One region of the Pseudoduganella sp. HUAS MS19 genome, then DNA from elsewhere that is predicted to be linked to it. Evidence: riboswitches for the same ligand, from Rfam matches in the RefSeq annotation. Region 1 holds a riboswitch; the other holds the start of a gene.
The links. Region 1 has a riboswitch for thiamine pyrophosphate ahead of ACWBU6_RS20985 (TonB-dependent siderophore receptor). Riboswitches for the same ligand answer to the same signal wherever they lie in the genome.
Positions count from the first base shown of each region.

Region 1 (7,492 bases):
GAAAACTGGCACGTCTGGATCGTTGTCGACGTGCTGTACGTCGCGCTGTACGTCCATAAAGGCCTGATGCTGACGGCTGTCCTGTATGGCATGTTCGTCGCGATGGCAGTTGCCGGCCTGCTGGCATGGCAAGGCAGCAGCGACGAACCGGAAGAAGCAGTCGTCTGGAAATGAAGCAGCCTTACCGCGTCGCCATCATCGGCGCCGCAGCCTCCGGCAAGACCACCCTGGCGCAAGCGCTGGCGGAAAGGTACGGCGCCATCTGGGTGCCCGAATACCTGCGCGAATTCTGTGACCAGCGCCAGAGCGTTCCGGTATCGACCGACCAGTTCCACATTGCCGCCACCCAGGTGGCCCGCGAAGATGCGCTGGCGGCGCAAGGCGGCCGCTTCCTGTTCTGCGACACCACCCCGCTGATGACGGCGGTCTACAGCATCCACTACTTCGGCGGCATCGACGAGCAGCTCGAAAGCCTCGCTTCGTCGCGCCAATACGACATAACCCTGGTCTGCAAGCCTGAATTTGCATGGATACCCGACGGACTTCACCACGAAGAGGAAGATGTCAGCGGTATGATTGATTCGATCCTGCTCGACGAACTGGCCCGGCGCGGCATTCCTTACACGCGCATTTCCGGTGGCATTGAAGAGCGCTTGAAGCAGGTCGGCCAACTCCTGGGAGATTGAGGCATGAAAAAACTGCTCGCGCTGGCCGCCATGATCCCCTTGGCGGCGTTTGGCGAGACCGGTTATTACATGGTCACCATCTACGATGTGGAAGGCCAGGCTTCAATCGACTACAAATACTGGAACGCCCATTACAAGAACTCGCGCAACACCGCCAGCCCCGAGATCGGCATCGGCTACGGCGTGACAGCGCGCTGGTACACCGAGCTGACCACGCAATGGTTCCAGCGCGATGGCCGGCAGACGCGCAATACCGGTATCGAATGGCAGAATGACTTCCTGCTGACGCAAGGCCAGTACGACGTCGACCTGGCGCTGCATACGTCGGTGGAGCGGGCCCGGCGGCGCGACAACGGTTATGCGGTGGAGATCGGGCCGGTGCTGCAAACGCAAGTCTGGCGCACGCAACTGAACTTCAACCTGTTCTTCCAGCGCGAAATGGATAACGGGGCGCACAACGAAACCGAGCTGGCCTACCAATGGCAGGTCAGGCAGCGCTGGAAGCGCTGGTTCTCGCCGGGCCTGCAAGGCTTTGGCGAAGTAGGGAAATGGAATGACTGGCTGCCGTCGAAGCGGCAATCGCACCGCGCCGGGCCAGCCTTCTTCGGCGAAGCAGGCCACTTCAAGTACGAAGCAGCCTACCTGTTCGGCAAGAACTCGGGCCGCGCAGCCAACTCCTTCAGCATGCGTGTCCAGTACATCTTTTAGCACCGGAGAACCCGGGCCAGACCCAAGGGGCCGACCCGGTACGCGGCCGCCGCATACCTGGGTTAGAAGTCAACCTGCGCAGAGAGGTGGAAGGTGCGCGGGGAACCCGGGAACAGGTAGCCGCCCAGGTCCGGCGTCACGTCGCGCCAGTAGAACTTGTCGAACGCATTCTTCACCTGCGCGCGCAGGATCACCGCCGAACCGCCCACGCGGGTGGCGTACGAGCCGCCCAGGTTCACCACATGGTAGGACGGCACCATGGTCTTGTTCTCCTGGTCGAAGGCCTTCTTGCCGGCGAACTGCCAGTTTGCATTCAGTTTCAGGCCGGGAACTGCGCTCACGGCGTAGTCTGCCCACACGGTCGACTTGAAGTTCGGCACATTGGTCACACGCTTGCCGTCCAGGCCCACCAGGCCGGTGCCTTCCTGCTCGGTATGGATCGCCGCCATCGAAGCGCCCAGCAGCAGTTCACGCGTTGCCTTGCCCTGCGCACTGAACTCCAGGCCGCGGTGGCGTTCCTGGCCGCTGCGCACGAAGGTGTTGCTGGCGGCGTCGGTGAACTCCAGGCCCTGGTCGATCTGGTACAGCGCTGCCGACAGCGTGATGCCGTTGATTTCGGCCTTGGTTCCCAGCTCCACCTGCTTCGATTTGCCCGGCGCCAGCGCGCGAGCTTCGTTGCTGGTGCCGATAGGTGCCACGCTGCCGTACTGCAGGCCCTGCGCATAGTTCGCATAGTAGGACAGCCTGGAACTGGGGCTGAACACCAGCGCCACATTCGGCAGCCAGAAGTTCTTGCGCACCGGCGCGACGTCTGCTTCATTGCGGCGCAGGGACGCATAGCGCACGCCGGCATGCAGCGCCAGTTGGTCGCTCAGGCCGATGATGTCCTGCACGAAGGCCGAGCGCTCATGATCGTTGCGGCGCTCGGAAACCGGGCCCACTTGCTCATCGGTCATCGGGACCGCAACCGGATGGTAGATGTTGCTCACGCCAGCGTATTCGTACACGTAGTCGCCCCAGCTTTCGTGGTTGCTGAAGAAGGACAGGCCGGCAGCCAGTTCATGGCGAATCGAAGCGGTCGCAAAGCGTCCATTCAACAGCGCCTTGGCCGACAGCGGTTTCTTCTCTTCACCCAGGCTGCGGTAGTCGTAAACATCGTAATCGCCGTTGGTGCAATAGCCCGGCCACAGCGATTCGCTCGTGCAGCCGTAAGGGAAGGCGGTGTAGTCATCGCGCTTGAAGCGGTGCTGGTTCGCGCTGAAGGTCGCTTTCCATTCTGGCGAAAGCTGGTACTGGAAGTTCACGCCGATGTTGCTCGATTCGGTTTCAACCGGTTTGGCCCACGGCTGGTCGTTGAGGAAGGTGGCGGCATCGACCACCGGCAGGCTGGTGCCGCCGATCAGCTGGAAGCCGGGTGCCGACTTCTGCGACTTCTTCTGGTAGTCGGCATCGATCGTCAGCAGCGCCTGTGGGCTGATACGGAAATCGAACGCGCCGGAGACGAAGCTGCGGTGGCCGTCGGCCCCCTTGATGATGGAGCGCATGCGTTCACCTGCCGCGTTGACGCGGTAGCCGAAGCGGCGGTCTTCGAAACGGCCGCCCAGGTCCACGGTGCCCAGCACGGAGCCGCGCTCGCCCACTTCAAACAGCACGGAGCGCAGCGTGTTATCGGTGGGGCGCTTGGTCACGTAATTGACCACGCCGCCCGGTGCCGCAACGCCCGCCTGCATGCCGGCCAGGCCGCGCAGCACTTCGATGCTTTCCTTGTTCTCCAGCGGGATCTGGGTATCGCCGGACACCGGGTGCCCATCCTTGCGGTAGGAATTGGCGTTATTCAGCTTGAAGCCGCGGATCGAGAACTGTTCGGCGTAGCCGACCGCGTTGTAGGCGTCGCCGATGCTGGCGTCGAACTTGGCTGCGTCGGTGGTGTTGCGGATGTTCAATTCCTGAATCTGTTCGCGGGTCAGCACGCTGACGGAAGCAGGGGTCTGCAGCAACGGCTGTTCGCTGAAGCCGGCCACGGAGGCGCGCTCGGCGGCCACACGGTTGGCGGAGATGACCACTTCGGTCATTTTCTGGTCCTGCGCGCTGGCGGCAGGGGCGAAGGCGGAAGCGACGGCCAGTGCGGCCAGGGTGAGGCGGTATTGAGTCATTTTTGTGCTCTTGCTGTACGTTGCGCCAGCGGGAGAGCACGAGGGGTGAGAGCGGGGCCCGCACCTGCGGGCTTTCAACCATCTACGCTTTCCTTCGCTGGCATTATCCAGATCAGGTTCGGAGGGTATTTCTCACCCCGCACGCATGCGCGAGGACCCCTAGCGAGGCGGTATTGTACTACAGGCTCAGTTGCAGCGCCTTGCGCACGTCGGCAGGCGTGATATCGCGCCGTTCGCCCAGGCCGGTCAAGCCGGCCGCTTCCATGGCGGCGACGACGGCATCGATCGCTTCCGAACCCAGGCCATAGCCGGACAAACGGGTCGGCACGCCCATCTGTTCGAAGAAGGCGCGCGTGTTGCCGATGGCCGCATCGATGCGTTCATCCTCGGTGCCTTTGCCGGCATCCAGGCCCCAGACGCGCGCGGCGTATTGCAGCAGCTTGCCGCGCTTGGCTTCGCGGCGGATCTGCAGGATGCCCGGCAGGACGATCGCCAGCGTCTGCGCATGGTCCAGGCCAAACAGCGCGGTCAGTTCGTGGCCGATGCCGTGGGTCGCCCAGTCCTGCGGCACGCCGACGCCGATCAGACCATTCAGCGCCATGGTGGCGGTCCACATGATGTTGGCGCGCACTTCCACATCATCTGGACGCGCCAGCACTTGCGGGCCCAGTTCCACCAGGGTTTGCAGCAGGCCTTCGGCAAAGCGGTCCTGCACCGGCGCGTTGGCCGGGTAGGTCAGGTACTGTTCGGTGGTGTGGACGAAGGCATCGACCACCCCGTTGCCGACCTGGCGCAGTGGCAGCGTCAATGTCTTGGCCGGGTCCAGTACCGAGAAGCGCGGATAAACGTGTGGACTCATGAAGGCGCGCTTTTCCTGCGTTGCGGCACGGCTGATCACGCTGGCGCTGTTCATTTCCGATCCGGTAGCCGGCAGCGTCAGCACGGCGCCAAAGGGCAGGGCGGCCTTCACCACCTTGCCGCCGATTTTCAGGATGTCCCAGGCGTCGCCATCGTACACCGCCGCAGCGGCAACAAATTTTGTGCCGTCGACAACAGAGCCGCCGCCGACCGCCAGCAGGAAGTCGATGTTCTCGCGATGAATCAGCGCCACCGCTTCCATCAGCGTTTCGTAGCGCGGATTGGGCTCGATGCCGGCAAACTCCAGCACCGGATGTTCCAGGCCTGCCAGCGCAGCATGCACTTCGTCATAGGTGCCGTTGGACTTGATGCTGCCGCCGCCGTAGAGCAGCAACACACGTGCATTGGAAGGAATATGTTTTGCCAGGGAGGAAATTTGTCCTGCGCCGAAAATGACGCGGGTTGGATTGTGGAATTCGAAGTTTTGCATAATGCCGGGCATTATCGCGCAAAACTCGCCCATCCGTGCGACAGCCGCCCGGGCGCCTTGCTACACTTGAGAAATCCGCGCCGCAGGCTGACAATGCGTGTACCCGCATGCCTAAGGAGAGTGAGATGACACAGGAACACGTGGTCGAGCCGCGCGACTACCTCAATGCCCAGGTGCTGGACATGCACCGGGCGCTAACGTCGTTGAGTGAGAAGATCGAGGCGCTGGACATGCATAACCAGCGCATCGAGACGTGCACCGACCCCGAGCTGAAGCTGGTCATGGCCAGCCATCGCGATGCCACGCGCAAGCAGATCGCGATGCTGCTGGAATGGGTGCGCCGGCGCGACCCGAAAATGGATAAGGAAATGAAGGAAGCGCTGTTCAAGGCGGGACCGATCGCCGCGCAGTACCACTACGAATAATGTCCTGGTATCGCGCTGCAAACAGAAAGGAAGTCGATGAAGTTGCAGCCGTACCGGGAGGGCAGCTGGTTTGCGATCCCGCTTAGAAATGGCGGGTATGCCACCGGACTGGTGGCCCGCCTGTCACCGCAAGGAAAGGTCATGCTGGCCTACCTGTTCGGGCCGACCCACTGGACGCTGCCGACCCTGGCGGATGTGCAGCAGCTGACGGCCAACGATGCGCTGAAGGTGATCCGCACCGGCGACATTGCGGTAGCCAACGGGCGCTGGCCGGTAATCGGCAACATGATCGATTTCCAGCGCGGCGGCTGGCCGGTGCCGATGTTCATCCGCCGTGCGGACGCCTTAAGGCGTGCCTGGCAGGCCACTTACGGCGACGATCCGGCCAAACCGGAGCGCGAAGTATCCGTGCCATACGACACGGAGGGGTTGGAGAGCGATTCGCTGTTTGGCTACGGCTCGGCGGAACTGCTCATGACCAAACTGCTGGAATAGGGAGAACCCTATGTACACGGGCGGCTGTTTTTGCGGCGCGGTGCAGTATGAAGCAGACGCGCCGGTGTTGGTTAGCACCTGGTGCCATTGTTCGATGTGCCGCCGCCTGTCCGGCGCCCCCAGCGTAGCCTGGTTCAGCATTGCTCGCTCCCAGTTTCGCTACGTGCGCGGCAAGCCCGCCATCTTCCATTCCAGCCCCGGCGTGACGCGCGAGTTCTGCAGCACCTGCGGCACCCATCTCACCTTCGCCGACGACAGTTCGCCCGGCGACATGGACATCACCACCGCCAGCCTGGACGACCCGGAAGCCCTGCCGCCGCAAGACCACACCTTCGCCGACAACCGGCTCCACTGGGAGCCAATCTGCGACGACCTCCCGCGCTACCGCCGCACCCGCCGCGACGGCGCCCTTGAAAGCGCTTAGAGAAGCAGCGCTATGTGCAGGCCGCGGCTCGGGTCAGCAATAACTGGCGCTCCTGTTCATTCTGCGTCAGCGAGGCCGCGCGCTCGAATTCGAAGCGCGCCTCGGGCAGGCGGTTCAGCTTGAACAGGAAGTCGCCACGCACGCTTGGCAGGAGGTGATATTGCTTAAGCGCCGGTTCATCGACCAGCTGGTCGACCAGCTCCAGGCCAACGGTCGGCCCATACGCCATGGCCAGCGCCACCGCGCGATTGAGCTCCACTACCGGCGAGGGCGCGCGTGTTGCCAGCGCCAGGTACAAGTCGGCGATTTGCTGCCAGTCCGTGTCCTCCGGCCTGCGTGCGCGGGCGTGGCAGGAGGCGATGGCTGCTTGCAGTACATAAGGCCCCGGCACGCGGTCTAGAGACTGCGCGCGCTGCAGCGCTGCCAGTCCACGCCGGATCAGCATCTGGTCCCAGCGCGTGCGGTCCTGCTCCAGCAGCAGCACAGGCTTGCCCTCGGCATCGGTGCGGGCGCGCGAACGCGATGACTGGATCTCCATCAGCGCCACCAGGCCATGTACTTCCGGCTCGCCCGGCACCAGCTCGGCCAGGATGCGGCCCAGGCGCAACGCCTCATTGCACAGGGCGGGACGCATCAGGTCAGCGCCGGCACTGGCGGAGTAGCCTTCGTTGTAGACCAGGTAGATGACCTGCAGCACGGCGGCCAGGCGTTCTTCCAGTTCGGCGCCACGCGGCACCTCGAACGGCACCTTGGCCTCGCCCAGCGTGCGTTTGGCGCGCACGATGCGCTGGGCCACGGTCGATTCCGAGGCCAGGAAGGCGCGCGCAATTTCGTCGGTTGTCAGGCCGCCCAGCAGGCGCAGGGTCAACGCCACGCGCGCCTCCATGGTCAGCACCGGGTGGCAGGAGATGAAGATCAAGCGCAGCAGGTCGTCACCGATATTGTCATCGAGCTCGCGTTCCAGGTCCGGCGCGGCATCCTGCAGCAAACCTTCGATTTCGTATGTCAGCTCCGGTTCTTTTTCGTGTACCAGCTTCTGGTGGCGAAGATAGTCGAGCGCCTTGTTTTTTGCCGCCTGCATCAGCCATGCGGCCGGGCGGTCGGGCGTGCCATTTTCCGGCCAGGTTTCCAGAGCGCTGACCAGTGCGTCCTGCGCCATTTCCTCCGCCAGCGCGACGTCGCGCAGCATGCGTGTCAGGACAGCGATGATCTTCGCTTCTTCGATGCGCCAGACAGCGTCAATGGCGCGGTGG
Region 1 is NZ_CM132133.1:4,610,706-4,618,197, reverse strand. It holds gene pnuC (nicotinamide riboside transporter PnuC) at 1-174, shown strand, start outside; gene ACWBU6_RS20995 (AAA family ATPase) at 171-686, shown strand; gene ACWBU6_RS20990 (hypothetical protein) at 690-1,394, shown strand; gene ACWBU6_RS20985 (TonB-dependent siderophore receptor) at 1,457-3,547, opposite strand; TPP riboswitch at 3,620-3,718, opposite strand; gene ACWBU6_RS20980 (iron-containing alcohol dehydrogenase) at 3,726-4,895, opposite strand; gene ACWBU6_RS20975 (ferritin family protein) at 5,021-5,320, shown strand; gene ACWBU6_RS20970 (Imm26 family immunity protein) at 5,357-5,815, shown strand; gene ACWBU6_RS20965 (GFA family protein) at 5,880-6,239, shown strand; gene ACWBU6_RS20960 (RNA polymerase sigma factor) at 6,250-7,492, opposite strand, start outside.

Region 2 (7,492 bases), 3.2 Mb from region 1:
GCCGTGCCGACGCCGGCATCGACCAGCACCGGCACCTGCGATTGCTCGATGATCAGCGACAGGTTCCAGGGATTGAGGATGCCCATGCCCGAGCCGATCAGCGAGGCCAGCGGCATCACCGCGCAGCAGCCGATATCTTCCAGCATGCGCGCCTGGATCGGGTCGTCGCTGCAGTAGACCATCACGTCAAAGCCGTCCTTCACCAGTGCGCGCGCGGCGACCAGTGTTTCCGGCATGTTGGGGAACAGGGTTTTCTCGTCGCCCAGCACTTCCAGCTTGACCAGCTTGTGGCCATTCAGCAGTTCGCGCGCCATCTGCAGCGTGTACACCGCATCCTGCGCCGTGTAGCAGCCGGCCGTATTGGGCAGGATGGTGAATTCATGCGGCGGCACATAGTCCAGCAGGCTTGGCGCGTGCGGGTCCTGGCCGATATTGACGCGGCGGATCGCCACCGTGATGATTTCCGCGCCCGCCGCCAGCGTGGCTTCGCGGGTTTGCGGCAAGTCCTTGTACTTGCCGCTGCCGACCAGCAGGCGCGAGCTGTATTCCTTACCTGCGATGACCAACGGTTTGTCTTGCATTTGCAGTCTCCCCTGTTATTCAGCCCCCGCCGATGGCGCGGACGATGTCTACTTTATCGTTATGCTTCAGCGCCACCTGCGGCCAGCGCTGGCGCGGCACGACCTGGCGGTTGACCGCCAGCGCCAGCGCCTGGCCGGCCAGCGCGAGCGAATCGACCAGTTGGTCCAGCGTCTGCTGCGGCGGCACCGCATGCGCGGCGCCGTTCAGTTCGATCTCGATCATGCTTGCTCGCGGTAGATGTTGGCTCCGCCCTTGACGAATTCGATCGACTTTTCCTGCATGCCCTTGGCCGCGAAGTCGCGCACCTCCTGCGTGATCTTCATCGAGCAGAAATGCGGGCCGCACATGGAGCAGAAGTGCGCCACCTTGGCCGAATCCTTCGGCAACGTCTCGTCGTGGAACTCCCGCGCGCGGTCCGGGTCCAGGCCCAGGTTGAACTGGTCTTCCCAGCGGAACTCGAAGCGCGCCAGCGACAGCGCGTTGTCGCGGATCTGCGCGCCGGGATGGCCTTTGGCCAGGTCGGCGGCGTGGGCGGCGATCTTGTAGGTGATGATGCCTTCCTTGACGTCGGCCTTGTTCGGCAGGCCCAGGTGCTCCTTCGGCGTCACGTAGCACAGCATGGCGGTGCCGTACCAGCCGATCTGCGCCGCGCCGATGCCCGAAGTGATGTGGTCGTAGCCGGGGGCGATATCGGTGGTCAGCGGGCCCAGGGTGTAGAACGGCGCTTCGCTGCACTGCTCCAGCTGCAGGTCCATATTCTCCTTAATGAGCTGCATCGGCACGTGACCCGGGCCTTCGATCATCACCTGCACGTCGTGCTTCCAGGCGATCCGGGTCAGTTCGCCCAGGGTCTTCAGTTCACCCAGCTGCGCGTCGTCGTTGGCATCCCACACCGAGCCGGGACGCAGGCCGTCGCCCAGCGAGAAGCTGACGTCGTAGGCCTTCATGATGTCGCAGATCTCTTCGAAGTGCGTGTACAGGAAGTTTTCCTTGTGGTGCGCCAGGCACCACTTGGCCATGATCGAGCCGCCGCGCGAGACGATGCCGGTCATGCGCTTGGCCGTCAGCGGCACGTAGCGCAGCAGCACGCCGGCGTGGATGGTGAAGTAGTCGACACCCTGCTCCGCCTGCTCGATCAGGGTGTCGCGGAAGATTTCCCAAGTCAGCTCTTCGGCCTTGCCGTTGACCTTTTCCAGCGCCTGGTAGATCGGCACGGTGCCGATCGGCACCGGCGAATTGCGCACGATCCATTCGCGCGTTTCGTGGATGTGCTTGCCGGTCGACAGGTCCATCACGGTATCGCCGCCCCAGCGGATGGCCCAGGTCATCTTCTCCACTTCCTCGCCGATGGAGGAGGTCACCGCGGAATTGCCGATATTGGCATTGATCTTGACCAGGAAGTTGCGGCCGATGATCATCGGCTCCAGTTCCGGGTGGTTGATGTTGGCCGGGATGATGGCGCGGCCGCGGGCGATCTCGTCGCGGACGAATTCCGGCGTGATTTCTTCCGGGATGGCGGCGCCGAACGATTCGCCGCGGTGCTGGCGGCCCAGCAGGTCGGCCATGCGCGCGCCCTTTTCGCCCTGGCCACGCAGGCCGGCCAGGTATTCCTTGCGGCGCAGGTTCTCGCGGATCGCCACGTATTCCATTTCCGGCGTGACGATGCCCTGGCGCGCATAGTGCATCTGCGTCACGTTGCGGCCGGCCAGGGCGCGGCGCGGCTGGCGGTGCAGTTCGAAGCGCAGCGCATCGAGCTTTGCGTCGGCCAGGCGCTGGCGGCCGTAGTCGGAGCTCGGGCCGTCCAGCAGCCCGGTGTCGTTACGCTCGGCGATCCAGGCGGCGCGCGGGGTGGACAGGCCCTTGCGGATATCGATCGTCGCGTCCGGGTCGCTGTACGGGCCGGAGCAGTCGTACACGGTCACCGGCGCATTGTCGCCGGACAGGCTGATTTCGCGCATCGGCACGCGCAGGTCAGCGCGGCTGCCGGTGACATAGATTTTGCGGGAATTCGGCAGCGGGGTGACTGCTGCGGAGTCGACCTCGGCCTGGGCGGCGAGGAAGGTTGGATTGGCGTTCATTTTGGCTCCTTTGTTGGCGCAGGAGCCAGCAAAGGAGGTTAGGTTGCGCCTGCGCTTGCGCCTGTCGTGGCGCAGCCGTGCGTATCCTGAAGCTTCCCTTCGCTGGCATTATCCAGATCAGGTTCGGAGGGTATTTCTCACCCGCGCACTCAATATGGAATTGAGCGCACAGGACCCCTAGCGTGTGCCACCTTTCGGCAGCGAGCGGATTATATCTATAATCGATGCGCATTGAAAGGAGACCGGATGCGATATGTAGTATTCCTGGCGGCGATGGCCGCGCAGGCTGCGGCGGCCGCGGCGCCTGTAGCGGCAACGCCTGGCGCTGCTGCGCGCGAGCCCACGCTGGCCGAGCAGCGCTCGTTCGAACAGTTCATGCAGCGCACCGCGCCGGGCACGCCGGTGCCCCCGCTGCGCGCTGAACGCGGGCGCGACGGGCGCAAGTGGATTGCCAGCGCCAGCAGCGACGCGCCGCCGGTGCGCCTGGTGCTGCCGCTGTGCCGCGTCACCCGCACCCGCTATGCGCAGCAGGCCGACGACAGCTGGCGCGCCGACAGCAGCGAGCACGTCTGGATCCACCACACCACCAGTTGCGGCACGCCGCCGGCGGCGATGGTCGAACTGCGCGCCCCGCTGGCCGAGATCGACATGCTGCGCCTGATCCAGGCACAGGGCGAACTGCTGCAGCGCGCGCGCCTGCTCATGGCCGGCAACACCAGTTGCGCCCCGACCCGGGCGCGCAACTTCCAGTTGCGCACGCTGGGCCGCAGCGCGGACGGCATGTTCCTGCTTGGCTATGCGAGCGACATCGGCAGCAAGCTTGAGATCACGGTCCGCACCGCGCGCGCCGAACTCACTGCCTGGAACGTCAATTGCCCGTGACCAGGGTAGCTAGCGACATTGAAGCGTTGCCAGACAGCAACACTCCACCGCGCTGCCCAGTGGCTTTCCATCTGCAAGTGTAACAAATCGTTACTATGTGCGTAATCGCACGTAGCGGTTTTCCTCTTGATTCCGATAATGGAAGAGCACCAATAACTACTACGAGAGGCACCACCATGCACACCAAAGTCTCCCTGCTCCCACTCGCGCTGACCTCCCTCCTGCTCGCTGCCTGCGGCGGCGGCGGCGGCGGCGATACGCCGCCGACCCAGACCATGGGTACCCTGGGCGTCTCGATCACCGACGCCCCGGCCTGCGGCTTTGATGCCGTCAATGTGACGGTCAACAAAGTGCGCGTCAACACCAGCGCCACCGCCAGCGATACCGATAGCGGCTGGACCGACGTCACCCTGTCGCCCGGCAAGAAGATCAACCTGCTGAACCTGACCAACGGCACCCTGGAAGCACTGGGCCAGACCTCGCTGGCAGCCGGCCGCTACAACCAGGTGCGCCTGGTGCTGGACCCGAACACCGGCAACGCGACTGCCAACTCCGTGGTCCTGAGCGGCACGACCACCGAGATCTCGCTCGATACCCCGAGCGCGGTACAGAGCGGCATCAAGATGAATGCCGACTTCACCGTGGAAGCGGGCCAGCGCTACGATCTGGTGATGGACTTCGACGCCTGCAAATCCATCGTCACCAAGGGCAATGGCAAGTACGCGCTGAAACCGGTAGTGAAAGTGATCCCGACTGCCCTGAACGGCATCAGCGGTTTCGTCAGCGTGCCGCTGCTGTCCGATGGCATTACCGTCAGCGCCCAGCAAAATGGTGCCGTGGTGGCCGCGACGGTGCCAAGCGCCACCGGCGAATTCGTGCTGCCACGCCTGCCTCTCGGTAACTACGACGTGGTGATCACCTCCAACACCCATGCCGCCTACGTGGTGGGCGGCGTGCCGGTGACTTCCACCACTGCCATGGTGCCGATCAGCACCACGGGCGCGCCCTTCACCCTGGCCACCACCAGCCTGATGGGTTCGATCAGCGGCACTGCCACCCTGACCCCGGCCAGCGCCACCGAATCGGCCCTGGTCTCGGCCAAGCAAGCCATTACCGGCGGCCCGACCGTGACCCTGCGCTACGCCAACGCCGACCTGGCCAGCGGCGCCTACAGCATCGCCAAGCTGCCGCTGGCCGCGCCGCAGTACGCTGCCTACAGCGCCACCCTGCCGCTGACCTTCTCCAGCGCGGGCACCATCCCGGCCACCGGCATGTACAAGGTCGACGCCTCGGCCACCGGCTACAGCACGCTGTCCAACGCCGCGGTCGACATCAACGTCGCCAACGCCGTCAACGTCAACTTCAACCTGGTGCCGTAAGCACCTGCGCCGGCTCCGCTGGTGCCACAGCCCCGGCGCCGCCTCCAGGCGGCAGCCGGGGTTTTCTTTTGCGCGTCGCCAGGCTGCAACGCGCGCCGCTTGCGCGCCTGCGCTTTTCCGCGGTATCCTGAATTATTCAATCGAATGATTTAATAAAAGGAGCCAGGGTGCGCGCAGGCAGGAACCATGTCCGGATTGGCGGTGCGGCAGGCTTCTGGGGCGACAGCGCCCTCGGCCCGCGCCAGTTGCTCGATGGCGGCGAACTCGATTACCTGGTTTTCGATTACCTGGCCGAACTGACCATGTCGCTGCTGGCGGCCGCGCGCCGCAAGCAGCCGGAGCTGGGCTACGCCACCGACTTCATCGACGTCATGCGCGATGTGCTGGGCGACGCGCTCGCGCGCGGCGTGCGCATCGTGGCCAATGCCGGCGGCATCAACCCGCAAGGCTGCGCTGCGGCGCTGCGCGCGCTGGCGGCGCAGCAGGGGCTGGCGCCGCGCATCGCCGTGGTCGAAGGCGACGACGTATCGGGCCTGCTGCCGCAGCTGCGCGCCGAAGGCGTAGCCCTGCCGGCCACGGTACTGAGTGCCAACGCCTACCTTGGCGCGTTCCCGGTCAAGGCCGCACTCGACGCCGGCGCCGACGTGGTGATTACCGGCCGCTGCGTCGACAGCGCCGTCACGCTGGGCGCCCTGCTGCACGAATTCGGCTGGGCGCCCGGCGACTACGACCTGCTTGCTGCCGGCAGCCTGGCCGGGCACCTGATCGAGTGCGGCTGCCAGGGCAGCGGCGGCCTGTTCACCGACTGGGAACAGGTGCCGGACTGGGCCAACAGCGGCTACCCGGTGGTCGAATGCCGCGCCGACGGCAGTTTCGTGCTGGGCAAGCCGGAGGGCACGGGCGGCCTGGTCACGCCGGCCGTGGCGGCCGAGCAGCTGCTGTACGAAATCGGCGACCCGGCACGCTACGTTTTGCCGGACGTGGTGTGCGACTTCAGCGGCGTCACGCTGGAGCAGGCAGGCCCGCAGCGCGTGCTGGTACAGGGCGCACGCGGCCAGGCACCCACGCCGGCCTACAAAGTCAGCGCCACCTACGCCGACGGTTTCCGCAGCGCCGCGCAGCTGACCATCGTCGGCCATGACGCCGGCCGCAAGGCGCGCCGCAGCGCCGAAGCCATCCTGGCCCGCACGCGCGCCATGTTCGCACGCGCCGGCCTGGGCGACTACGCGGCCACCCATACCGACGTCCTTGGCGCAGCCGAAGGCTTCGGCCAGGCAGTCATGTGGCTGGCGGTGTCGCACCCGCAGCGCGCCGCGCTGGAGATCTTTGCCCGCGAGATCGCCCCCGCCGGCACCGCGTGGGCGCCCGGCACCACCGGCTTTGGCGGCCGCCCTTCGGTCTCGCCCGCCATCAAGCAATTTTCCTTCCTGCTCGACAAAAGCCGACTGCAGCCCGTCGTCCACCTGCCCGGCGGCGGGCAAATCCGCCCCGCGATTGCGCCCGGCGCCGCCACCACAGCCCAGCCCGTGTCACACCCTGGGGTCTGGCCCCAGGGTGTGACACGGGCTGGGCCGCGAGAGGGCTGGCGCTGCGTGCCGCTGATCGAACTGGCCTGGGCGCGCAGCGGCGATAAGGGCGACACGTCGAATATCGGCGTCATCGCGCGCCATGCCGACGACTTGCCGTTGCTGCGCGATCAGCTGACGCCGCAAGCGGTGGCTGCGCACCTGGCGGACAAGGTGCTCGGTCCGGTCACCCGCTACGAACTGCCCGGCATCCACGCCTTTAACTTTGTCTGCGAGCAGGCACTGGGCGGCGGCGGCATGGCTTCCCTGCGCCACGATCCGCTCGGCAAGGGCATGGCGCAGTGGCTGTTGGCGATGCCCGTTGCGGTGCCGCCCGACTTCACCAGCCGCAGAACATGATGGAACAGGACTTGCGCGCCACCGTGCGCCGCTTCGTCGAGCAGGAGCTGCGGCCGCACGTGGCCGACTGGGAGGAGGCCGGCACCTTCCCGCGCGCCCTGTACCGCCAGGCCGGCGAGCTGGGACTGCTGGCCCTGGGCTTCCCGGCGGCGGAGGGCGGCATTGCCGCCAGCTACCGCCAGCTGCAGGTGCTCAATGAAGAGCTGTGCCGCGCCGGCTGCGGCGGCCTGCTGGCTTCCCTGTTCAGCCACCGCATCGGCGCGCCGCCAATCGTGCATGGCGGCGCGCCGGAACTGCGCGCGCGCGTGCTGCCCGCCATCCTGTCGGGCCGGAAGATCAGCGCGCTGGCCGTGACGGAGCCGGGCGGCGGCTCGGACGTGGCCAGCCTGGCCACCAGCGCGGTGCGCGAGGGCGACCATTACATCGTCAACGGCAGCAAGACCTTCATCACCTCCGGCATGCGCGCCGACTGGATCACCGTGGCCGTGCGCACCGGCGGCAGCGGCGCGGCCGGCATCAGCGCCCTGCTGGTGGCCGGCGATACGCCCGGCCTGGCGCGCACGCCGCTGAAGAAGATGGGCTGGTGGTGCTCCGACACGGCGCAACTGCATTTCGACCAGTGCCGGGTGCCTGCCGCCCACCTGCT
Region 2 is NZ_CM132133.1:1,430,293-1,437,784, reverse strand. It holds gene ACWBU6_RS06685 (thiazole synthase) at 1-581, opposite strand, end outside; gene thiS (sulfur carrier protein ThiS) at 601-804, opposite strand; gene thiC (phosphomethylpyrimidine synthase ThiC) at 801-2,660, opposite strand; TPP riboswitch at 2,738-2,849, opposite strand; gene ACWBU6_RS06670 (hypothetical protein) at 2,907-3,542, shown strand; gene ACWBU6_RS06665 (DUF4382 domain-containing protein) at 3,719-4,921, shown strand; gene ACWBU6_RS06660 (acyclic terpene utilization AtuA family protein) at 5,089-6,846, shown strand; gene ACWBU6_RS06655 (acyl-CoA dehydrogenase family protein) at 6,843-7,492, shown strand, end outside.
Region 2: another riboswitch for thiamine pyrophosphate. It lies ahead of thiC (phosphomethylpyrimidine synthase ThiC); the one in region 1 lies ahead of ACWBU6_RS20985 (TonB-dependent siderophore receptor).